DNA from 3 places in the Nitrospirillum guaranorum genome. Region 3 is predicted to be linked to each of the others. Evidence: riboswitches for the same ligand, from Rfam matches in the RefSeq annotation. Region 3 holds a riboswitch; each other region holds the start of a gene.
The links. A riboswitch is a leader RNA that binds a small molecule or an ion and turns the genes downstream of it on or off. The one in region 3 is predicted to bind S-adenosylmethionine.

Region 1: it holds a riboswitch for S-adenosylmethionine, as region 3 does, so the genes downstream of both, metZ (O-succinylhomoserine sulfhydrylase) here and UAJ10_RS04795 (hypothetical protein) in region 3, are expected to answer to the same signal.
Region 2: it holds a riboswitch for S-adenosylmethionine, as region 3 does, so the genes downstream of both, UAJ10_RS21130 (threonine aldolase family protein) here and UAJ10_RS04795 (hypothetical protein) in region 3, are expected to answer to the same signal.

Annotation. Positions count from the first base shown of each region.
Region 1 is NZ_JAYEES010000003.1:565,281-573,110, reverse strand. It holds gene UAJ10_RS11550 ([protein-PII] uridylyltransferase) at 1-1,012, opposite strand, end outside; gene UAJ10_RS11545 (hypothetical protein) at 1,394-2,008, opposite strand; gene metZ (O-succinylhomoserine sulfhydrylase) at 2,207-3,415, opposite strand; SAM riboswitch at 3,475-3,552, opposite strand; gene secB (protein-export chaperone SecB) at 3,783-4,295, shown strand; gene UAJ10_RS11530 (hypothetical protein) at 4,365-4,847, opposite strand; gene UAJ10_RS11525 (response regulator) at 4,837-5,442, opposite strand; partial or broken gene rho (transcription termination factor Rho) at 5,718-6,981, opposite strand; gene hemJ (protoporphyrinogen oxidase HemJ) at 7,373-7,801, opposite strand.
Region 2 is NZ_JAYEES010000003.1:2,641,884-2,649,713, reverse strand. It holds gene pepN (aminopeptidase N) at 1-2,151, opposite strand, end outside; gene UAJ10_RS21140 (hypothetical protein) at 2,403-3,023, shown strand; gene UAJ10_RS21135 (hypothetical protein) at 3,023-3,817, shown strand; SAM-I-IV-variant riboswitch at 3,897-4,008, shown strand; gene UAJ10_RS21130 (threonine aldolase family protein) at 4,067-5,146, shown strand; gene UAJ10_RS21125 (hypothetical protein) at 5,323-5,880, shown strand; gene UAJ10_RS21120 (hypothetical protein) at 5,894-6,466, shown strand; gene UAJ10_RS21115 (methyl-accepting chemotaxis protein) at 6,533-7,830, opposite strand, start outside.
Region 3 is NZ_JAYEES010000001.1:1,176,932-1,184,761, reverse strand. It holds gene UAJ10_RS04820 (TonB-dependent receptor) at 1-43, opposite strand, end outside; gene UAJ10_RS04815 (alpha/beta fold hydrolase) at 122-901, opposite strand; gene UAJ10_RS04810 (TetR/AcrR family transcriptional regulator) at 1,115-1,816, shown strand; gene UAJ10_RS04805 (AMP-binding protein) at 1,891-3,402, shown strand; gene UAJ10_RS04800 (MaoC family dehydratase) at 3,399-4,169, shown strand; SAM-I-IV-variant riboswitch at 4,211-4,336, shown strand; gene UAJ10_RS04795 (hypothetical protein) at 4,386-4,742, shown strand; gene UAJ10_RS04790 (TetR/AcrR family transcriptional regulator) at 4,756-6,072, opposite strand; gene UAJ10_RS04785 (cytochrome P460 family protein) at 6,210-6,839, opposite strand; gene UAJ10_RS04780 (GlxA family transcriptional regulator) at 6,876-7,830, opposite strand, start outside.

The DNA of each region.
Region 1 (7,830 bases), on a different contig from region 3:
AGCGTTCGACGTCGCTGGTGCCGGCGTGGTCGGTGTAACCCAGGCGCCGCGCCATCTCGCCCTGCACGTCGAAGGTCAGGCGGTCCTCGCCCCGGCCGGTCAGGTAGTGCAGGTGGCAGCGGCAGGTCCACAGGAAGTTCTGCGCCTTGGCGAAGCGCTGCGCCTCCTCGGCCAGCAGCACGCCGTTGGCCACCAGGTCCTTCACCTTGTCGACCTGATAGACGTACTTGGCGATCCAGAACAGGGTCTGCAGGTCGCGCAGGCCGCCCTTGCCCTCCTTCACGTTGGGCTCCAGCACATAGCGGCTGTCGCAGAACTTCAGGTGGCGACTGTCGCGCTCGGCCAGCTTGGCCTCGATGAAGGCGGGGCCGGTGTTGGCCACCACCTCCTTGGTGAAGCGCTTACGGAATTCCGCGAACAGCTTGTCGTCGCCATAGAGGAAGCGGGCCTCCAGCAGGCTGGTGCGGATGGTGATGTCGCCCAGGGCCTGGCGCACGCATTCATCCACCGACCGCACGGCGTGGCCGACCTTCAGCCCCATGTCCCACAGCAGGTAGAGGACGTATTCCACCACCTGCTCGATACGCGGCGTGCGCTTGTAGGGCAGCAGGAACAGCAGGTCGACGTCCGAGAAGGGCGCCATCTCCTTGCGGCCATAGCCGCCAGTGGCCACCACGGCGAAGTGTTCACCGCGCGTCGGACCGGCGGTGGGGAAGACGCGGTGCAGGGCGAAGTCGGCCAGCGACACGACGATGGCGTCGGTCAAGGCCGTGGCCTCGCGCAGGCAGACCTCTCCCCGGCCGCCATTCTCCAGCCGGCGGCGGATGAGGGCGCGGCCCTGGTCCAGGGTCTGCCGCATCAGGGCCAGGATGCCGGCGCGCAGGGCGTCCGGCCGCAGGTCGCCATCCGCCAGGTTGGCCATGCGGGTGGTCAGCACCTCGGCCGTGGGCAGCGCCTCCGGCAAGGCGGTTTCATCCAGCGGGGTCGGGGTGGTTTTGGCGGCAGGGGACATGGCGCGGCGGATCTCTGGCAAGGCCCGGCGTTTCGAGCCGGCCGGGCGGGCACCATCCAGGGTCGGGGCACCAGCACCGCGGGTCCCGGGACGGACCGGGAGTATGGCACAAACTTTTTCCCACGCATCACCCCATGCGCGGCCCGACGCCCTCGCTAACCGTTTACCCCCTGACTCTTTTCCTGGGGACTCTTTTCCCGGCGTACCCGCTTTGTCGTCCATCACCGCGGCGTCATCGGCTCCCGATGCGCCGGCGGACCCATCCCTGCCCATATGTCCCATGGCCGCCTTCCGGATTTTGTTGTTCCGTTTTCAGGCTTCACGCTGACTTGATCCTGACGCGCGCCCCTCCCTGTCATCGGGCCCGCGCTTCACGCCGGTTTATCCCGCCCCCTCCATGCCCCGGCGCGGCAGCAGGCGCGGCACCAGCGACAAACGGCGGGCGTTGGCTGAGGCGGCACGGTGGATGGGCGCCAGGCCCAGGCCGCCCAGGCGGCTGGTGGCGTGGCTGAAGCGGGTGAAGGCCCCTGTGGCGGCGCGCAGGGTGGAGGTGACCAGGCGGCGCTCCGCCGTCACCCAATCCCCGGGATGCCAGGACGACCAGGCGGCGCGGGCGAATTCGCCCAGCGCGTCGACCTGATGGTCGCGCCAACGCCACCAAGCATCGTGGAAAGCGCGCATGCCCCCCACCAGGGCCAGGGCCGAGTCCGTGAAGGCCTCCACCTTTTCGCGGCCCATGCGTTCGAATTCGGGATTGGTGCCCAGCGCCACCGGATCGCCACCGGTCTGGGCCAGCAGGCCCAGGCGCGCGGTGATGGTATGGGCGGAGGCGAAGGCGGTCTCGTGCACCCGGGTCGCCACCCGGTCCAGTTCCACCTGGGCCCGCTTCAGGTGCATGGCCTCCGGCGTGCCGGGAATGACCATGCCGATGCGCCCCTTGCCCGCCCTTTTGGCCGGACGCGGGGCGGTGGGGTAAGGGATATGCCGATCCGGCATGGTGAGCGCTCCCTTATGTTGCGCCGCGATAGTGCGCTGCAACATTATGGGAAACGCTTCGTCGCGTCCATAAAGGAAGTGGGCGCCAGCCCTCGATCCAAAGTCTAAGGCGCTACCGGGGTAGAGGACAGCCCGGCCGATGTCGCGGCGGCGCGGGGTCAAGTCCGCGCCGCCGCCCACACCTGTAGTGATGGTGATTTAGCCGGCAGCGGCGGCCAGACCGGCGGCCAAATCGTCGCGCAGATCGTCCGCGTCCTCCAGCCCCACGGAAAAGCGCAGGGTGCCGGGGCTGATGCCCACCTTGGCCTTTTCCTCATCGGTCAGGCGCTGGTGGGTGGTGGTGGCGTTGTGCGTGATCAGGCTCTTGGCGTCGCCCAGGTTGTTGGAGATCTTGATGATCTTCAATGCGTTCAGCAGGCGGAACGCCGCCTCCTTCCCGCCCTTGACGTCGAAGGTGACCAGGGTGCCGCCGGCCTTCATCTGCCGCATGGCCAGGTCATGCTGCGGATGGCTGGGGAGGCCGGGGTACAGCACCGTCTCCACCGCCGGGTGGCTTTCCAGGAATTGGGCCAGCGCCAAGGCGGAGGCCGCCTGGGCATTCACGCGCAGCTCCAGCGTCTCCAGCCCCTTCAGCAGCACCCAGGCGTTGAAGGGGCTCATGGACGGGCCGGTATGGCGCAGGACGGGGGAGATCAGGGCCGCCACCTCGTCATCGCACAGCACGGCGCCGCCCAGGCAGCGGCCCTGGCCATCGATATGCTTGGTGGCCGAATAGACGACCACGTCGGCGCCCATGTCCTTGGGCCGCTGCAGCACCGGGGTGGCGAAGACGTTGTCGACCACCACGCGGGCGCCGGCCTTGTGGGCCAGGTCGGCCACGGCGGCCACGTCCACCACCTGCATGGTGGGGTTGCTGGGGCTTTCCAGGAAGACGACGGTGGCCGGGGTGGACAGCGCCTCTTCCCACTGCTTCAGGTCAGTCCCCTCAACCAGGGTGCACTGGATGCCGTAGCGCGGCGCCAAATCCTTGATGATGTAGAGGCAGGAGCCGAACAGCGCGTGCGGCGCCACCACCCGGTCGCCGGCCTTCAGCAGGCCCATGACCGCCAGGTTGACGGCGGCCATGCCGCTGGCCGTGGCGATACAGCGGGCGAACCCCTCGTAGCCGGCCAGCCGTTCCTCCAGCATGGCCACGGTGGGATTGCGGAAGCGGGAATAGACGAAGCGCGAGCCGTCGTTGACGAACGCGGCCTCGGCCTCCTCGGCACTGGCGTAGATGAAGCCCGAGGTCAGGAACAAGGCTTCGGAGGTTTCCTCGAAACCGCTGCGGCGGGTGCCGCCATGCACCAGTTGGGTGCGGGGGCGCAGGGTGGCCGGGGGATTGGAATTGTCAGGCGTCTGGCCCATGGCCGTCACTCCGATCATAAGGCAACCGCGACCGGCACGGTGCAATGTGGTCGGTGTACCTTATGTACGGCCCGACCTTTTAGCAGCTTGTTTAACGTGGTCTGCAAGCCGGTCAGCAAATCACCACGGGCTTTGGTTGTAGGCCGGGCCGGCGGGCAGCGTCAACGGTCACCTTGTCATCGCGACAATACGCGGGATGGGATGGGGAACGGTGGGAAGGTCTGCTGGTTTTACCGAGGGCCGCCGCCCACCCGACGCCGGCGGCCGTAATGGCTGGTTGCCGGCCGGACGCTTCCGTGCTAGTCCCGCGCGCGTCAGTCCGCTTCTGCGGAATAGCTGATTTGCTTTTACCGGGAGTCCCAGACCTATGTCCGATGAGACCAGCCTGAACGGCGCCGCTAATGGCGGCAATGGCGCCACCGCCACTGAGGGCGCCGGCATGCTGCCGCTGGTGGTCAATGCCCAGTACGTTCGGGATCTGTCGTTCGAGAACCCCAACGCCCCGGCCAGCCTGATGAACGCCCAGCAGCCGAAGGTCGACCTGCAGGTCGACGTGCAGGCCCGCAACGTGGCGGAGAACGTGCACGAGGTGGCGCTGAACATCCGTGCCGAGGCCAGCCACGAGGGCCGCACCGCCTTCATCGTCGAGCTGTCCTACGCCGGCATCTTCTCCATGCCGCCCATGCCGCTGGACCAGACCCGCGCCGTGCTGCTGATCGAGGCGCCGCGCCTGCTGTTCCCCTTCGCCCGGTCCATCGTGTCGGACGCCGTGCGCGATGGCGGCTTCCCGCCGCTGATGCTGCAGCCCCTGGATTTCGTGGACCTCTATCGCCGCCAGGTGCTGGCGTCGGAGAAGCCGGAAGACATGGCCCAGGCCTGATCCCAAGGTCGAGCCTTGATCAGGAAAAGCCGCCCGGCGCCCATGCCCGGGCGGTTTTCTTTTGGGCTTTCAGCCGCGCGCCGCGCGAATCAGGGCGTCCACCGTCACGGCGTCGGCGCCGGCGGGCACGGCCGCCAGGGGCAAGCCAAGGACGCCCAGGCCGGACAGGGATTCAGCCGAGCCGGCCACCACGTCCCAGTCGCTGGTGCTGGCCTTCAGCGCGCCCTGCGCCTCGCGTGCCGAGGCGGCGAGCGTCACCTCCAGTCCCAGGGTCTCCAGCGCGCCCGCCAGGCGGGCCAGCGCGCCGCCGACCAGCAGAACCCGGAGGGTGGAGACGGGGCGCGTGCGGGGCACCTTGGCCACCAGTTGCCGCGCCTCTTCCGCTGCGGCCAGGATGCGGGCGGCGAAGTCTTGTTCCTGCCCGCCAGCCGGCAGATCCGCCGCCAGCAGGCTGGAATAGCCGTGGATGGCAGTCAGCAGGTTGTTGAGGTCATGCAGGAAGGTGGCGGGAACCACCCGGCCCTCGGCATCCCCTTTGCCGTCAGCTGGCAATACCCATCTCCACCGCGCGCATCACCGCCTGGGTGCGGTTCTTGGCGCCCAGCTTGCGGCAGATGCCCCGGACGTGCAGCTTCACCGTCACTTCTTCCAGTTCCAGCGAGCGCGCGATCTCCTTGTTGGAGCGGCCCTGCAGCAGATAGTCCAGCACCTCGCGCTCACGCCGGGTGAAGCTGGCGCCATCGGCGGTGTCGGCGGTGTTGACGTCGGCCGGGATGAACCGTTCACCCGCCAGCATGGTCTGGATGGCGGACAGGAGTTCCGTGGCGCTCAGGGTCTTGGGCAGGAAACCGACGGCACCCCGGGTGAAGGCGCCCCGGATCTCATCCGGCCGGGCCAAGCCCGACATCAGCGCCACCTTCAGCAGGGGGAATTCGGTGCGCACGCGCTGCAGCCCGTCCAACCCGTTCATCCCCGGCATGCGCAGATCCAGGATCAGCAGGTCGATGGCCTTGTCCTGGCGCAGGGCGACGACGGCCTCATCCACGCTGGCGGCCCCCACGACGACCGCGCCCGGCGCCTGTCTTTCGATGTGGGAAGACAACGCGTCGCGCACCAGACCATGGTCATCGGCAATCAGTAAGCGCATGTGAGACGACCCCCGGCGGTTGCTCTATCCAAAAGGATAGACCAATAACCCGTGATATTTGAACCTTTTTTCAGCGTCGGCAAGGGTTGCGCAAGCAGAAATTTCTGGTGTGACGTAATTGAATGTGACCAGTTCTCAATTAAGCCGATGAAACCACGGAAAACCGTGGATCTTGGTTAATGCCTGGTTCATTTCCAAAACAGTGTTTTTACTGACAATAAAAAGGGCGCCACCGCATAGCAATGGCGCCCTTGATATCGATACTCGAATTCTTCTTACTGGTTCATGCTCTCGAAGAATTCGGAGTTCTGCTTGCTCTGCTTGAGCTTGTCGATCAGGAATTCCACCGCGTCGGTGGCACCCATCGGGTTCAAAATGCGGCGTCAGGATCCACATCTTGGCCATGGTGCCCTTTTCCACCAACAGCTCTTCCTTGCGGGTGCCCGACTTCTGGATGTCGATGGCCGGGAAGACGCGCTTGTCCGACAGTTTGCGGTCCAGGACGATTTCCGAGTTACCGGTGCCCTTGAACTCTTCGAAGATCACCTCGTCCATGCGCGAGCCGGTGTCGATCAGCGCGGTGGCGATGATGGTCAGGCTGCCGCCTTCCTCGATGTTGCGGGCGGCACCGAAAAAGCGCTTGGGTCGCTGCAGGGCGTTGGCGTCCACACCGCCGGTCAGCACCTTGCCCGAGGACGGCACCACCGTGTTGTAGGCGCGCGCCAGACGGGTGATGCTGTCCAGCAGGATGACGACATCGCGCTTGTGCTCGACCAGGCGCTTGGCCTTTTCCAGCACCATCTCCGTCACCTGCACATGGCGGGTGGCCGGCTCGTCGAAGGTGGAGCTGATGACCTCGCCCCGGACGGAGCGGGCCATGTCGGTCACTTCTTCCGGACGCTCATCGATCAGCAGGACGATGAGGTAGACCTCGGGGTGGTTGGTGGCGATGGAGTGGGCGATGTTCTGCAACATCACCGTCTTGCCGGTGCGGGGCGGCGCCACGATCAGGGCGCGCTGGCCTTTGCCCAGCGGGGCCACCAGGTCGATGACCCGGGTGGTCATGTCCTTCTTGTTGCGGACCGGATCCTCGATTTCCAGCTTCAGCCGCTCTTCCGGATAAAGCGGGGTCAGGTTGTCGAAGTTGATGCGGTGACGCACCTTGTCCGGATGGTCGAAGTTGATCGAGCCGACCTTCAGCAAGGCGAAATAGCGCTCACCATCCTTGGGCGAGCGGATCTGGCCTTCCACCGTGTCACCGGTGCGCAGGCCGAAGCGGCGCACCTGGCTGGGGCTGACGTAAATGTCGTCGGGACCCGGCAGGTAGTTGCTCTCGGGCGAGCGCAGGAAGCCGAAGCCGTCCTGCAGAACCTCCAGCACGCCTTCGCCGAAGATGGGGACGTCGTTTTCGGCCAGCTGCTTCAGGATGGCGAACATCATGTCCTGCTTGCGCAGGGTGCCCGCGTTCTCGATCTGCAGCTCTTCCGCGAACGCCAGCAGCTCGGCGGGCGACTTGGCCTTTAACTCTTGGAGATTCATCTTCGTCCTGTCGAGAGCCCCGGGAACGATGACGACGGCTTGGCCGCCGGCCCGGACTCATGGAATAGGGTGTATAGGGTGGAAGGATGGCATCACCGGGGAAAAAGGACGGCGACACCGGGAGGGGAAGTTCGGGGAAATTGGCCTCGCTGCGCCCATCCCGGGGAGGGGGGCGGGGATGCCTCACGAGTCAGGCGCCCGGATGACGGGGCGACTCGAAATCATCCCGACGTTACGGGCCTTGACCTGTTCCACGATTAGTACAGGACCTGAGCCCAAGTCAAAGCAAAAAGACCCGGATCCCAGGGCTCATTCGATCTAGGACTAAATATCCTATGTCCGGGCTGGAACTTGAACGGGGCGCTAACAGGCCCGTGACCGTCACGGACGGTCAGAACGGCCGGACGATGACCAGGATGACGATCAGGATCATCAGCAGGGTCGGCACCTCGTTGGCCATGCGGAAGAAACGCGGGGACTTGGTGTTGCGGTCCTCCGCGAAGGCGCGGCGCCAGCGGGCCATGGCCATGTGCATGACGGTCATCAGCACCACCAGCGACAGCTTGGCGTGCAGCCAGCCGGCCCCCTTCAGCAGGCCCGGATCCAGGGTGATCATGGCCAGGCCGCAGGCCCAGGTCAGGATCATGGCCGGGTTCATGATGACGCGCAGCAGACGCCGCTCCATGACCTTGAAGGTCTCGGATTGGGCGGATCCGGCGGGCGCGTCGCAGTGATAGACGAACAGCCGCGGCAGGTAGAACAGCCCCGCCATCCAGGAGATGACGGCGATGACGTGGATGGCCTTGATCCAGAGGTACATGGGGATGCGCCCTGCCCTAGCTTTGAGGT
Region 2 (7,830 bases), on a different contig from region 3:
CGGGGCGTCGTCCAGCGCCATCAGGTAGGCCAGCGCCGCGTTCTTGAGCGCGCGGCGGCCCATGGCGTCGGGGGTGATGGTGAAGGCGCCGTCGGTGCGGTTGCCGTCATAGGCCTTGCGGAAGGCGCCGTTCAGCTCTCGCGCCAGGGTGCGGCGCAGGGCCAGGCGGGCGGCATGGATGCCGTCCACGTCCACCGTGGCCCGCTGCTGGCCCAGATAACCCTCCGTGGGCAGGGCCAGCGCCAGGGCGGCGAACGCCCGGTCCTCCCCCGCCCGCGCCAGGGTTTGGGCCGTGGCGTCGATGTAGGCCTGGGGCACGGCGGCCTCGGCGCCTTTGGCCCGGGCGTCGACATCGGCCAGGATCAGGCGGGTGGCCAGGGTCTGCCCCGCCTCCCACCGGTTGAAGGCGTCGCTGTCGTGGGCCATCAGGAAGGTCAGCGCGGCGTCGTCCTGCTTGAGGTCCAGCCGCACCGGGGCGGAGAAGCCGCGCAGCAGGGAGGGCACCGGCGCTTGCGGCACGCCGGTGAAGGTGTAGCTCTGCTCCGCCTCCGTCAGGGCGAGGGTGCGCGTGGTGGCGCCGGTTTCGGTTTCACCCTGGAGGGTGAGGGGCAAATCCGTGCCGTCCGGGCCCACCAGGCCCAGGGCCACGGGGATGACCTGGGGCAGCTTGTCCGGCTGGCCCGGCGTCGCCGGCACCGTTTGGCGCAGGGTCAGGGTGTAGGTGCCGGCGGCGGCATCGTGTCGGCCTTCGCCCGACACCACCGGCGTGCCGGCCTGGGAATACCAGCGCTGGAACTGCGCCCACAGCGGATCGGTGGGCTTTTGGCCGTTGGCCTCAACCATGGCGGCCAGGAAGTCGTCCGTCGTCACCGCCTGGCCGTCGTGGCGGGCGAAGTACAGGTCGATGCCCTTGCGATACCCCGCATGGCCCAGCAGGGTGCGGTACATGCGCAGCACCTCCGCCCCCTTCTCATAGACGGTGGGCGTGTAGAAGTTGCTGATCTCGATATAGCTTTCCGGCCGCACGGAATGGGCGGTGGGGCCGGCGTCCTCGTTGAACTGCACCTGGCGCAGGCGCTGCACGTCCTGGATGCGTTTCACCGGCGCGGAGTTCATGTCGGCGGAGAATTCCTGGTCGCGGAAGACGGTCAGGCCTTCCTTCAGGCTCAGCTGGAACCAGTCGCGGCAGGTGACGCGATTGCCCGTCCAATTATGGAAATACTCGTGCGCCACCACCGTCTCGATCCCGAGGAAGTCGGTATCGGTGGCCGTCTCCGGCTGGGCCAGGATGTACTTGGTGTTGAAGACGTTCAGGCTCTTGTTCTCCATCGCCCCCATGTTGAAGTCGGACACGGCGACGATGTTGAAGATGTCCAGGTCGTATTCCAGGCCGTAGACGTCCTCATCCCACTTCATGGACTTCTTCAGCGACTCCATGGCGTGGCCGCACTTGGCCTCGTTCCCCGGCTCGACATAGATGCGCAGGGCCACCTCGCGGCCCGAGCGGGTGGTGAAGCGGTCCTCGATGTGCACCAGGTTGCCGGCCACCAGCGCGAACAGGTAGCAGGGCTTGGGCCAGGGATCCTCCCACCGCGCCCAGTGGCGCCCGGCCTCGGTCGCGCTGTCGCCGCTGGCCGTCAGGTTGCCGTTGGACAGCAGCACGGGATAGCGCGCCCGCTCCGCCTCGATGGTGGTGGTGTAGCGGGCCATCACGTCCGGGCGGTCCAGGAAATAGGTGATCTTGCGGAAGCCTTCCGCCTCGCACTGGGTGCAGTAGTTGCCGGAGGACTTGTACAGCCCCTCCAGCGCCGTGTTGTCCTGCGGCCGGGTGCGGGTGGTGATCTCCACCGTGGCGTGGTCGGCCAGGCCGGCCAGGGTCAGCCGGTCCGGCGTCAGGGTGTAATCGTCGGGCCCCAGCAGGCGGTTGTCCACCCGCACGGCCAGCAGTTCCAGTTCCTGGCCGTCCAGGTCCAGCGTGGCGGTGGTGTTCCCCGAGGCCGGGTTCCGCCGCACCGCCAGGGTGGAACGGATGGTGGCCGCCTCTTCCCGCAAATCGACATGCAGGTCCACGGTATCGATCAGCCAGGCCGGCGGGGCGTGGTCGCGAAGGTGGATGGCGTGGGGCGTGGCCGTGTCGAGGCGGCTGTCCATGGGGCGGGTTCCGTTGGAATTATGGTTGACGGCCAGGATAGGGGAGGGGGTGGCGCGGCGCCAACCCCCCTTTCCCAGCGGGGCGGAAGGGCATCGGGCCAGCGCCTGCGGCCATTGCTGCCCATCTGCCCTCCCCGGTTGGACAGGGGGCCTGTCCTGATGACTTAGGCGGGTAATTTGGGCGGGCCGCCTACGGCCTTAGGCTGTATCCTTCGGGTATGAGCGGGAGAGGTAAGTCAGGGTAGGTCCCCGTGCAGGTCGCGCAGTCGGATCTGGTGGTGCTGTCGGTCGCGGGCGCCGTTGTGGCCGCCATCGCGCTGCTGGAAGTGCTGCGCCTGGTGATCGTGGACATCTACGAATGGGCGGCGAAATACCGTCGCATCAAGTACGAGATCCAGCAGACCCGCCGCACCACGGAAAACTTGTGGGCCACCAACCGGGCCAACGCCGCCCTGCGCGACCGGCGCAATGCCGAGCGCTTCCGCCTCAACACCATCCTGCACCGCATGGAGCAGGAGCGGGAGGAACTGGAGCGGCGGCGGGTGGAAGTGTGGCACGAGGTGGGCGACGCCACGCTGGACGACCAGCTCTATCTGGCGGACCTGAACAACCGCAGCCTGATGGAACGGGCGGCGGCGGGGATGGAGGAAATCTGCCCCATCTGGCGCTACACCCACCGCGTCCGGGTATGGGCGGGGAATGAGCGCCAGGCCCGTTCCCGCCTGCTGCTGGCCTTCAGTCCCAAGGATGGCTTCAGCGTCAACAATTTGCGCGCCGCCCAGGGCTTCAAGGCGGTGGCGGAGGCGGCGGCCGCCGGCCGGTCGGCGGCGCAGTCCTGCCTGGTGCGACCGCACCGGCGCATGGTGCGCTGATGACGGGCGGCTACAGCAACCTCAACTTCATGGTCTTCATCATCCTGGCCATCGGTGGGGCCTTCCTGGCCTTCTCCGTCCGCCGCATCCTGTTCAAGATCCGCGAGACGGAGCGGCGCATCGCCGCCACGGTGGACGAGAAGAACGAGGCCGCTGCCGACCTGCGCGTCGCCCGCCAGCAGGAGGAGCAACTGCTCCAGGCGCTGGAGGAGGGGGAGGAGGCGCTGCGCGAGATCGCGCGCCGGACGGAGGAGGTGCAGAACCGCATGGCGGTGCTGCGCCAGGCCACGCCCCGGCCGTTGAACCTGGTCTCCCTGGAGTGGGCCCAGGGTGATCACCTGTACGAGGCGCATCTGCGCAGCGTGGTGGCGCCCCGCCACGTGGGCCGCACCGTGGGCGGCATGGCCGAGGCCGGGGTGGTGCACGGCTACGCCCCCACCGAGGCCGACTTCCGCGCGTTGGTCACCAACCGGTTGGCGAACGAGGGCGGCTACACCATCAGCAGCGTCCTTCCCATCTCGTTGGGTGACGAGGGGCCCGCCGTCGACGGTGCCGGCGCCGCGACGGTGGAACCGCCGGCGGAGGATGAGGCCCTTAGTGACTTGATGGGGGGTGACTTGATGGGCGGCGGCGTGATGGGAAGCGACGGGGTGGGCGTTGGCGCGGTGGGGGAAACACCCGTTTCCGCCGGCTCCTCCACCGGCCCCAAGCCGCTGCCGGTGCGCCCGCCCGCCGCCATGCAGGGCATGCCGCGCGGCATGGGCCTGACCCCCGCCCCGGCCGCCAGCGGCTGAGGCCGCGCCGAAGATCACCCATGCCGCCGCCGCCGCCTCTGGGGGCTTGCGCCCGCGGCCGCCAGCGGCTATCCCTCTGCCCGTGCATCAAGAGTTGAGCTGACGCTCAACGCCAACCTGCTCTACCCGGCAAGGTGGCGCTTCCCCCAAAGGGGAAGGATGTGGCCGATCCGGCAATGAACGGGAAGCAGCCACGTGAGTCCGTTTCGCTCTTGGTCCGGACTTGAGACCATGAAGGCTGCGTTCCCCATGACCACCGATACGCTACCCGCCCAATTCGCCGCCCAGCAGTTCGCCGCCCAGCAATTCGCCAGCGACAATTATTCTGGTGTCTGCCCGGAGGCTTGGGCCGCCATGGCGGAGGCCAACAGCGGCCACGCCGCCGCTTATGGCGAGGATGTATGGACGGCGAAGGCCGCCGACGCCTTCCGCCAGCTGTTCGGCACCCCCTGCGACGTGTTCTTCGCCTTCAACGGCACCGCCGCCAACTCGCTGGCCCTGGCCTCGCTCTGCCAGTCCTACCACAGCGTCATCTGCTCGGCCTCCGCCCACGTGGAGACGGATGAATGCGGCGCGCCGGAGTTCTTCTCCAACGGGTCCAAGCTGTTGGTGGCCCAGACGGCGGACGGCAAGCTGACGCCCGACGCCATCCGGGCGCTGGCCACCGGCCGGTCGGACATCCATTTCCCCAAGCCCCGTGCCATCACCATCACCCAGCCGACGGAGACCGGGCAGGTCTACAGCCTGGATGAGATCCGCGCCATCTCCGCCGTCTGCCGCGACCTGGGCCTGCGCCTGCACATGGATGGCGCCCGCTTCGCCAACGCCTGCGCCAGCCTGGGCTGTTCCCCCGCGGAGATGACCTGGCGGGCGGGGGTGGACGTGCTGTGTTTCGGCGGCACCAAGAACGGCATGGCGGTGGGCGAGGCCATCCTGTTCTTCGACCGGGCCCTGGCCGAGGATTTCGACTACCGCTGCAAGCAGGCGGGCCAGCTGGCGTCCAAGATGCGCTTCCTGTCCGCCCCCTGGGTGCGCATGCTGGAGAACGGCGCCTGGCTGCGCAACGCCGCCCATGCCAATGCCGGGGCCCAGCGGTTGGCGGCGGGCCTCGCGGGGGTGCCGGGCGTGGCACCCCTATTCCCGGTCCAGGCCAACGCCGTGTTCCTGACGGCGCCGGCGGCGGTGCTGGACGGCCTGCGGGCGCGCGGCTGGCGCTTCTACACCTTCATCGGCGGTGGCGCCCGCTTCATGTTCGCCTGGGATACCCAGTCGGATCGGGTGGAGCAGCTGGTGGCCGACATCCGGGATTTGGCCCGCGCGGCCGCGTAAGTTCCTCCTCACCCGCCGTGACGGGCCCTATACGGAAGATTTTATTTAAAATTTCGGATTTAGGGCCCGTTAACCATCAATTGACCGTACAACCTTGAAGTGGACTTCCATGCGATAGCGCGACCGTTCATTCCCCGACTGCCGAGGCCCTGGTGCACTTCGAGAAACCGGATCTGGTGATCATAACCATCGTGGGCGCCATCCTGGCGGGGGTGTTGCTGCTGGAACTGCTGCGCCTGGTCATCAACGACGTCTATGAGATGATCGCCCGCCACGCGAAGGTGAAAAAGGAAATCGAGCAGATCCGGCGCACGGCGGAAAAGGTGGCGGCGGCCAACCGCGACACCGCCCGGGTGCGCGACGCGCGCATCGCCCTGCGCTTTCGCGAGACCAGCACCCTCCAGCGCTTGGAAAAGGAATGTGAGGAGTTCGAGCGGCGGCGGGTGGAGGTGTGGCACGACTTGGGCGGCCCCTCGGCCAGCGGCTTGGCGCTTTATTCCGCCGACATCAGCAACAGCGCGCTGACCAACGGCGTGGTCGCGGGCATGGAATCGATCTGCCCGCTATGGCGTCATCTGCACCGCGCCCGCGTTTGGGCCCGGACGGAGATGGAGGCCCGCACCGCCTTGCAGCAGGAATTCGCGCTGGCCGACGGCTACAGCGTCACCAACGTGCGGCAGGTCCAGGGCTCCGGCGCCCCCGGTGCCCAGCGCGGCGTTGTGCGGCCGGGCTGAGGAGAGTGTTGCCATGATGCTGTCCGACGCCCTGGCCGAAGCCTACGCCAACCCCAACCCCGCCCACGTCTGCGCCATGGCGGTGGGCGGCGCCATCATGGCCTGGTCACTGAAACGGCTGATCACCGAGGTGCGCAAGACCGAGCGGCGGGTGAGCGCCGCGGTGGAGGAGCGCAACAAGGCCGCCGCCAGCCTGCGCCAGGCCCGCCTGCAGGAAGGGGAGCTGCGCACCGCCCTGCAGGACCTGGATGGGGAGTTGGAGGAGATCGCCACCCGCGCCCGCGACGTCGAGGCCCGGCGCGGTACGCTGCAGCAGGTCATCCCGCGCCACCTGAACCTGTTCTCCCAGGCGTGGTCGCAGGGCGACACCCTGTTCGAGGCGCGGATCAGCCTGGTGACGGGCCTGGGCGGCGGCAAGAGCGGCGCCCGCGTCGTCCACGGCTACGCCGCCGGTCCCCGCGACTTCCGCAACAAGCTGATGGTCCGTTTCCCGCCCGCCTCCTATGTCGTGGTCGAGATGGCGGCCGTCGACCTGGGTGAACTGGACATGGCCGTCAGCAATCTGGGCAGCGCCAACCAGCCCTGACCGCATGGGGAAAGGGCCGGCGTCGGCCGGCCTTTTCCCGCGCGATCTGGTTGCCGACGCGCCGTTTCAGCCGGCGCGCAGCACCGACAGGAAGCCATCCACCTGGGCACGCAGGGCGCTCGCATCGGTCGACAGGCGTCCGGCCGTGCCCAGCATCTGGGTGGCGGCGCCGCCGGTGTGGGTCGCGGCCTGGGTGACGCCGGCGATGTTGGACGCGATCTCGGACGTGCCCGTCGCCGCCTGCTGGACGTTGCTCGCGATCTCCCGCGTCGCCGCACCCTGCTCCTCCACCGCCGAGGCGATGGCGCTGGCGATCTCGTTGATGCGGGTGATGGTGCCGGTGATGGCGCCGATGGAACTGGCGGCGTCCCCGGTGGCCGCCTGGATGGCGGCGATCTGGGCGCCGATATCCTCCGTCGCCTTGGCCGTCTGGTTGGCCAGGCTCTTCACTTCGCTGGCCACGACCGCGAAGCCCTTGCCGGCGTCGCCGGCGCGCGCCGCCTCGATGGTGGCGTTCAGCGCCAGCAGGTTGGTCTGTCCGGCGATGGTGGAGATCAGGGTCATGACCTCGCCGATGCGGTTGGCGGCCTGCACCAGCGATTCCACCTTGGCCTGGGTGCGTCCCGCCTCATCCACCGCCTCGCCAGCGATGGCGGTGGACCGCGCCACCTGCTGCCCGATCTCGTTGATCGAGGCGCTCAGCTCCTCCGCCGCGGCGGCCACCGTGTGCACGCTTTGCGAGGCCTGCTCCACCGCGCTGGCGGCCGACGTCACCTGGCGCGAGGTCTGTTCCGCCGTGGTCGACAGCGACTGGGCGGCCTGTTGCATCTCGGTGGAGGAGGCGGTCACGCCGTCCACCACGCCCATGACCGTGCGTTCGAAATCGCCGGCCAGGCGCTCCATGGCCTGGCGCTTTTCCATATCCGCCCGGGCCTTCGCCTCCGCCTGCTCCATTTCCAGCCGGCGCACGGCCAGGGCGTTGTCCTTGAACACCAGCAGCGCCTGGGCCAGGGTGCCCACCTCGTCCGTGCGGTCGGCGCCGTGAACCTCGGTTTCCAGCTGGCCACCGGCGATGGCGGTCATGGCGCCGGTCACGCGGCTGATGGGACGCACGGTCAGGAAGATGACGATGGCGGCCATCAGGCCAAAGCTGGCGACCAGGCCGGTGACGGCCAATGTCATCAGCATGGTGCTGACGTCATCGGCGAGCACGTCGGTATCCACCTTGGCCTTGGCCATGGCCCCACCATCGGCGTCAACCCGCTTCTGCAGTGCGTCCATCATCGCGACGCGGGCGTCCCGCGCGGATCCCATGGAAATCTTGGCGGCGGTGGCGTCGTCATTGCGCCGTGCGGCCTCGACGG
Region 3 (7,830 bases):
CCGCGACCGAGACGCCCAACAACCAGCGTGCAGCCTTGCTCATTCCCTTTGTCCTCCCGTCCATGGCCCCGTTCATGGGCCCGTTCTTTCGCCCGTTGATCGCCGTTCCCCACCCAGCCCATCAGGGCGGCAGGCCGGCGGCGAAGCCGGTGATGATCTCGTTGAAGCGTTCCGGCTCCTCCAGGTGCGGCGCGTGGCCGGAGGCGGCGAAGGTCACCTGCCGCGCCTGGGGCAGGGCCGTCCCCAGCCAGTCGGCCGTGTCGGCGGGATAGAGTTGGCTCAAGCCCCCGCGCAGGATCAGCGTGGGCAGGTCCAGCCGGCCCAGGTCGGCCCGGAAATCCTGGGCCAGCAGGTCCAGCCATAGGGCGGCCATGGCCTCGGCATCGCACCGCGCGACCTCTTCCTCCACCCAGCGGCGCAGGTCGGTGTGCGGGCTGCCGGCGGCGAAGATGCGCCGCGCGATGCGGGGCGCGAACGCCGCCCAGTCCGTGGCCAGCAAACGCGCGGCCTGGGGCCCGCGCGCCTGAACGGCCCCCCGCAGGCCCCAGGGCCAGCCGGCGTCGTTGCACAGGCGCGGGCTCATATCCACCACCACCAGGCCAGCGACGCGGTCCCCCGCGCCCTCCAGCAGCGCGCGCCAGGCGACCATGGCCCCCATGGACCAGCCCACCAGGACGGCGCCGCGCAGGTCCAAGGCGGCCAGCAGGGTGCGCAGCGCGTCCGCCTGCCCCCGCACGGTGGGGTGGGCGCCGGGCGTGCCACCATGGCCGGGCAGGTCGGGCGCCAGCACTTGAAACGACGCGGCCAGCCCGGTGACTTGCGGGGCGAAGAAGCCGCCGTGGGTGGCCCAGCCGTGCAGCAGCACCAGGGGACGCCCCTCGCCGGCCAGGCGGTGGGCCACTAGGCCGCCGCCGGCCGGTATCAGCGGGCATGAGTCCGCCCCGCGTGGCCGGGCCCCGGCCTGTCGCCCCAGTTCGTGCATCGGTGTTTTCCGCGCTTCGTGGTATCCACCGACGGTAGCGTCGGCGGATCATCCTCCCGCCGTCATGCTTGCCGTAAGATGAAAGTTGAGTCAACGTTCAAGTTCTAGAAAACGAGAGAGGGAGGTTGAGGCATGGCGCGTTCACCCGAGGCGGCGAAGCGGGCCGCCGGCGATGGCGAAACCGATGCCATGACGCGGGGCGGTGTGGGCGAGGGGCCTGAGGCCGAGGCGGCGCCTGGGGAATCGTCCGCCGACAAGACACCGCGCACCGAACGGGGAAAGCGCACCCTGCGCAAGCTGCTGGACGCCGCCGCCCTGGAATTCGGTGAGCGCGGCTTCCACGAGGCGTCGGTGAGCGGCATCACCCAACGCGCCGCCGTGGCCTTGGGCACCTTCTACACCTACTTCGACAGCAAGGAATCGCTGTTCCGGGCGCTGGTGGAGGATATGGGCGCGCTGACCCGCCGCTGGATCGCGGAGCGGGTGGCCCACGCGCCTGACCGACTGACGGCGGAGCGCCTGGGCCTGGAGGCGTTCATCGAGTTCGTGCGCGCCCATCGCAACCTCTACCGCATCGTGATGGAGGCGCAGTTCGTTGCCGAGGATGCCTACCGGCGCTACTATCAGGTGTTCGCCGACGGCTATATCAACAATTTGGAGTCGGCCAAGAAACGGGGGGAGATACGCGAGGGCGACGTGGAGGTGCGGGCCTGGGCCTTGATCGGCGTCAGTGTCTTCATCGGCCAGCGCTATGCCGTCTGGGGCGACGACCGCCCGGCGGCGGAGGTCGCGGCGGAGGCGGCGGACTTCATCGCCCGGGGCCTGAAGCCGTAATTGACCAAGCCTTAAGTTGACTGGATCATTTCTGAACCGGAACGACGAGGGAGCGGGGCGCCCGGCGCCAAACCATGTGGGATCTGTTCGACCTGACGGCGCAGCGCGCCCGGTTGTCGCCGGACCGCAGGGCCCTGGTGGACCTCACTGCCGGCGAGGGGGCCGGCGTGGCGCTGACCTATGCCGGCCTGGACGACCGCGCCGCGCGTGCCGCCGGCCTGCTGGCCGCCCTGGGCGCCGAACCCGGCGACCGGGTGGCGGTGCTGTGCCGCAACCGGCCGGATTTCTTCACGCTGCTGTTCGCCTGCGCCAAGCTGGGCTGCCTGCTGGTGCCGCTGAATTGGCGCATGCCGGCGGCGGAACTGGCCCCCGTGCTGGCCGATTGCCAACCCCGGCTGCTGTTCCATGGGGGCGAGGATCGGGCCACGGCCCAGGCCCTGGCCGCTGGGCCGGCCCTTGTCGATCTGGACGATGACTTCGAAGCTCTGGTGGCGAAGCAGCCGCCGTTGCCGTCCCGCGAGGTCTGGCCGGCCGATGACGTCTGGTATCTGCTTTACACCTCCGGCACGACGGGGGAGCCCAAGGCCGTGCTCTACACCTACGGCATGGCCATGGCGAACTACGTCAACCTGCGCCAGGGCGTGGATTTGTCGGAGGACGACCGCACCCTGAACTACCTGCCGCTGTTCCATACCGCCGGCATTAACCTGCACACCCTGCCGCTGCTGATGGCGGGGGGCGAGGTGCTGGTGCAGTCGCAATTCGATGCCGGCGCCGTGCTGGACCTGATCACCCAGGGCCGCATCACCACCTTCTTCGGCGTGCCGGCGGTCTATCGCCAACTGGCGCTGCATCCCCGATTCAGGACCACCGACCTGGGCGCCGTGCGGCGCTGGGCCTGCGGCGGCGCCCCGCTGGAGGATGCGTTGGCCCGCCGGTTTGTCGAGCGCGGCGCCCTCGTGTGCAATGGCATGGGCATGACGGAGACGGGTCCCACCCTGTTCCTGAACGACCCGGCCGGGGCCGCCGCCAAGCTGGGATCCATCGGCAAGCCGCAGATCCTGTGCCGGGTGCGCGTGGTGGACGGGGCCGGGCGGGACGTGCCGCCTGGTCAAGTGGGCGAGGTCTGGGTCAAGGGCGCCGCGGTCACGCCTGGCTATTGGCGCCAGCCGGCGGCCACCGCCGCCGCCTTTTCGCCGGACGGTTGGCTGCGTACCGGCGACTTGGTGCGCCAGGACGGAGACGGCTACTACTACCCCGTGGGGCGGTTGAAGGAGATGTTCATCTCGGGCGGGGAGAACGTCTATCCGGTGGAGGTGGAGAACGCCCTGCTGCGTCATCCCGGCGTGCTGGAGGTGGCCGTGGTGGCCGTGCCCGATCCCGTGTGGGGGGAGGTGGGGCATGCCCACGTCCGCGCCCAGCCCGGTACCGACGTCGACAGCCTGGCCAGGCATTGCCGCGGGCTATTGGCCGGGTACAAGGTGCCGCGCCGCTTCGTGCTGGTGGAGGATTTTCCCCGCACCGCCGCCGGCAAGATCCAGAAGCACCGCCTGGTGCCACCGCCGGGCCTGGATCTGGCCTCGTGATCCTCAGCCGCGCCCTGACCCAGGACGATTTCCACGCCTTCGCCCGGTTGTCGGGCGATGACAACCCCATCCATGTCGACCCCGGCCACGCCGCCCGCACACGCTTCGGCCGCACCGTGGCGCATGGTGCGCTGCTATGCGCACTGCTGCGCGGCCTGGCCGCCGATGCGCGGCCGGGGCAGCCCCTGGCCCGCCTCGCCGTGACCTTCCCGGCCCCGGCCTACGCGGACGAGGCGCTGACCTTCCGCGCCGACCCTCAGGACGGCGCCCATGTGCGCCTGCTGGCCCAGCGGCAGGTGGATGGCCAGGCGGTGTGCGACGGGGTGGCCACCCTGGCCCCGCTGGCGCCGGATAGGGACTGGCACGAGCCGCCGCCGGGTGCCGCCGCCCACATCACCCGCCTTTACGCCGACCAGGATTTGGCGCTTTACGAGCGCCTGACCGGCCATCGCCTGCGCGAGCCGCTGGTGCTGAGCCTCTTCTCCTTCCTGCTGGGCGTCCGCCTGCCGGGGCCGGGCACCAACTACCTCAAGCAAGACACGGTGTTCTGGCGCCGCGTGCCCTTGGATGCGGCGCTGTCCGCCACCGTGGCCATCATCCGCCTGCGGCCTGAAAAGCGGCTGGTGGATTTGGCCACGGTCTGCCGTATCCACGACAGCGGGCGCGACGGCGAGATCGTCGCCACGGGGCGCGCCCTGGTGCTGGCGCCGCACTGGACGCCGGATGACTGGGCCAGCCATGCCCAATTGGCCGCTTGCCAGGCCTGACGGTTGGGCGTATCCACAAGCCGCCGGTATTCGTGCCGGCACTGTTGCATCAGGAGCGGGACCGGCGTCCCGCACCAACCTGCCAACCCAGGCAAGGTGGTTTCCGCGTTTACGCGGAGATGTGGCGGCCCCCGGTTTTCCGGGCGGCGGCAACCAAGTGGGTCGCAGCGTATGGTCGCGTCATGCCGGGTCCGTTCCGTTTGGAGTGGACCTTCCGTGCATATTCCCGCCGCTTTCCCGCTCGATACGCCCGCCACCGTTACGCAAGAGGAAGAGGCTTCGCGAGGCCCTGTCCTGGATACGGCCCCGGGCATCGCCAGCCATCCGGGCGACACCGTGCACCTGCTGCGGGAAGAGCGCATGCCCCTTGCCGGCGTGCCGGACTGCGTCGCCCGCACCTACGCCGTCGTCCACCGTCGCCACGGCCTGTACACCCATATCTACACGGTGCTGGAAAGCCGGCAGCATGTGCGCCGGGTGACCCATTTGCGGCGGGTTCTGGACGGTGAACGGCTCGCCGCCGCCCGTGCCTGGGTGCTGGCCGGCCGCCACCTTGGACGCCTGGCTTTTTGACGCCAGGTTTGGGTCAGGTCTTCGGCATCGCCGGCTGCAGATAGCGCATCAGCACCATCATCTCGGCGGCGTAGCCGTCGACATCGGGCGGGTCGTCCATGGCGTGCAGGATCTGCGCGCGCCCTTGCATCCAGGTGGACACGATCTGCGCCTGGAAGGGGGAGAGGGAGGCCTGGAGGCCCACCACGTAGTCCAACGCCGCGCGGATGCGCGAGCCGCGATCCTGGCGGAAGGCCAGGTACAGCGGCACCAGCGTGGCGTCGCGGCAGGATTCCAGGGCGAAGTCACCCATGGCGTGGGTGGTGTTGCGGCCGGCGATGCGTCCGCCTTCCACCGGCGTCAGCATGTGGTCGGCGACGGCCCGCAGGAAGATGCCCAGCGGCGGCGGCTCGCGATGCACCGTCGGGATTTCGCGGCGCAACTCCTCATGGATGAACTGGAAGGCGCGCCGGATGATGTCGCCGCGTGAGCGGAAGTAGTAGGTGGTGGAGGAGAGGGAGACGCCCGCCCGCTGCGCCACCGCGCGATGGGTCACGGCGGCCACGCCCTGGTCGATGATGGTGGCGACGGCGGCGGCGACGATGCGCCGCTCCGTCTCTCCCACCGGCTCCCCGGCGTCATCGCCCGCACCGCCGGGACGACGCAGACGCCCATACCATAAGGCGCCGCGGCCTTCTTCCGGGTCGCACAGTTGGCGGATGTTCTCCACCACCGACAGGGCGAAGCCCGACGCGCCGCCAGCCACCAGCAAGGTGGACCGGTCGCCCACCAGATAGTGGGTCATGATGTCGGCGATATGGGTGGGCAGGCCGGCCAGCGCGAACAGGTCGCGATAACGGCCCCGGCGCTCCTCATACCACTGCGTCAGGATGGGGCGCAGGGCGGGGGTATGGCGGGCTTGATGGATCAACTCATACCACACCAGCTCGATGGTGCCCTGGCGGGACGACAGGTCCAGCGCCTGCACCACCAGCGCGTCGGCCAGGGCGTGGACGGGCAGGCCGCCATCGCCCAACGACACGCGGAACTGTGCCCACGCTTGCCGGTCACGCTCCGCCGCGGCCAGGAACACGGCCTGGGTCAGGCTGTCCTTGTCGCCCAGGTGATAGGGGACGGCGCTGGTGGACAGGCCGGCGGCGGCGGCCAGGTTGCGGACGCTCAGCGCCTTCAGCCCGCCCTGCGCCAGCAGGGTGTGCGCCTGGTCGATCAGCCGTTCCCGGGTGCCGTCCTGGGGCCGGGCCGCCGTGCGGGATGGCGGCGAACCTCCCGCCGCCGCCGGCGGGGCATCGGAAAGGGACGGGTCCAGGGGGGGGATCAGGCCGGGCTTCATGACCGCGCTTTTATCTGCCGAAGCGCACTGATAGTCCATCCCCGACACGACGGCAACGGCGCCGTGTCAGAATACGTCACAACGGTCCCGAAAGGGCGGCCCGGCCCGGGGTCACACCGGCTGGCAGTAGGCGCCGCCTAGTGATTTTCGGCCAGATACGCGGCGCTGAAGGTCTTCTTGGCTTCGGCGATGGGGCTCAGGGTCGGATAGAATTGCACGAAAGTAGTGTTCACCGCGCCGTGCTCCCGATGGCAGCTGTAGCAGCTCTGCTCCACCGGCAACTGCTCCGCCGGCGGGGGCGCCGCCTTGCCCGCGTCGAAGGAATAGAAGCCCCAGCCGTCGTCGTGGAAGCGGGCGGAATCTTTCACGTGGACCTCCAGCCCCATGACCTCCGGCGTCTGGAAATGGCCGGACTTGTTGATGGAGCCTTTGTCCGCCGCCCCGCGCACCTCCAGCACAAAGGTGGTCTTCTCCGGCCAGGTGCCCGTCTGTTTGAAGGCCAGGTAGGCCTCACGGTTCACGAAGACGTTGTCGAACATGGAATGGCCCATGCGCATGGCCGGGCCATAGGCCATGTCGATGCCGGTGGTGACATAGACCCATTCCCGGTAGTCGGCGGGGAAGGTCAGGCGGTCGTCCTTGTCGAATTGCGGAACGAAGGGGGCGGGGGGGCCGTCCGCGGCGCCGGCATCGATGGCGGGGGTGATCAGCAGGCAAAGCAGGGGCATCGCCGCCGCGAGGCGGCGGGCAGGGGAAAACCAGGCCATGGGGCCCTCCGGTGGTTCAGGGTTGGATGGGACGGCTCAGCTGCTGCCGGCCGGTGAGAAATGCGCCTGATATTGGCTGGGGGACACGCCGTAGCGTTGGCGGAAAGCCCGGCGGAACGCGTCGGCGCTGCGGAAGCCGATGGCGGCGGCCAGCGTCTCCACGCTCACGCCCGGCTGCACCAGGCGGCGGCATGCCTCGCCCAGGCGCAGGTCGGCGACATAGTCGGCTGGGGGGCGGCCCAGGGCGGCGGTGAAGCGGCGCCGGAACTGCCGGGGGCTGAGGTTCACCCGCGTCGCCAGCTCCTCCACCGACAAATCGCGGTCCAGGTTGCCCAGCATCCAGGCCGACAGGTCGGCGAAGCGGTCGGCCGCCCGGCTTTGAAACCGCAGGGGTTCGGAGAATTGCGCCTGGCCGCCCGGGCGCTTCACGAACACCACCAGTTCCCGGGCCGTCGCCAGGGCCAATGCCGGCCCATGGTCCTCCTCCACCAGCGACAGGGCCAGGTCGATGCCGGCGGTGACGCCGGCCGCGGTGTAGAAATCGCCGTCCTTCAGGAACAGGGCGTCGGCGCAAACATTCAACCGGGGGAAGCGGCGGGCCAGATCGGCGGCGTGGCGCCAGTGGGTGGTGACGCGGCGGCCGTCCATCAGGCCGCTGGCCGCCAGGCCGTAGATGCCGGTGCAGACGCTGGCCACCCGGCGGAAGCGATGGGCGTTCCCGGCAAGCCAGCCGGCCACGGCGGCATTGGTCACCGGCTCGCGCAGGCCCTTGCCGCCGGCGATGATCAGCGTGTCCAGGTCCGGCACGTCATCGGCCGCCAGGCTGTGCGCCGGGGTGAAGGTCAGCCCGGACTCGCTGGTGAAAGGCCCCGCCTTCACGCCCAGCGGCACGACGCGGTAGGGGCGCCCACTGGATCCAGTATTGGGGGCCGGCAGGCCCGCCTCGCCCCATTCCGCCAGGTCGGCGGCATTGGCGAAAACCTCGGCCGGA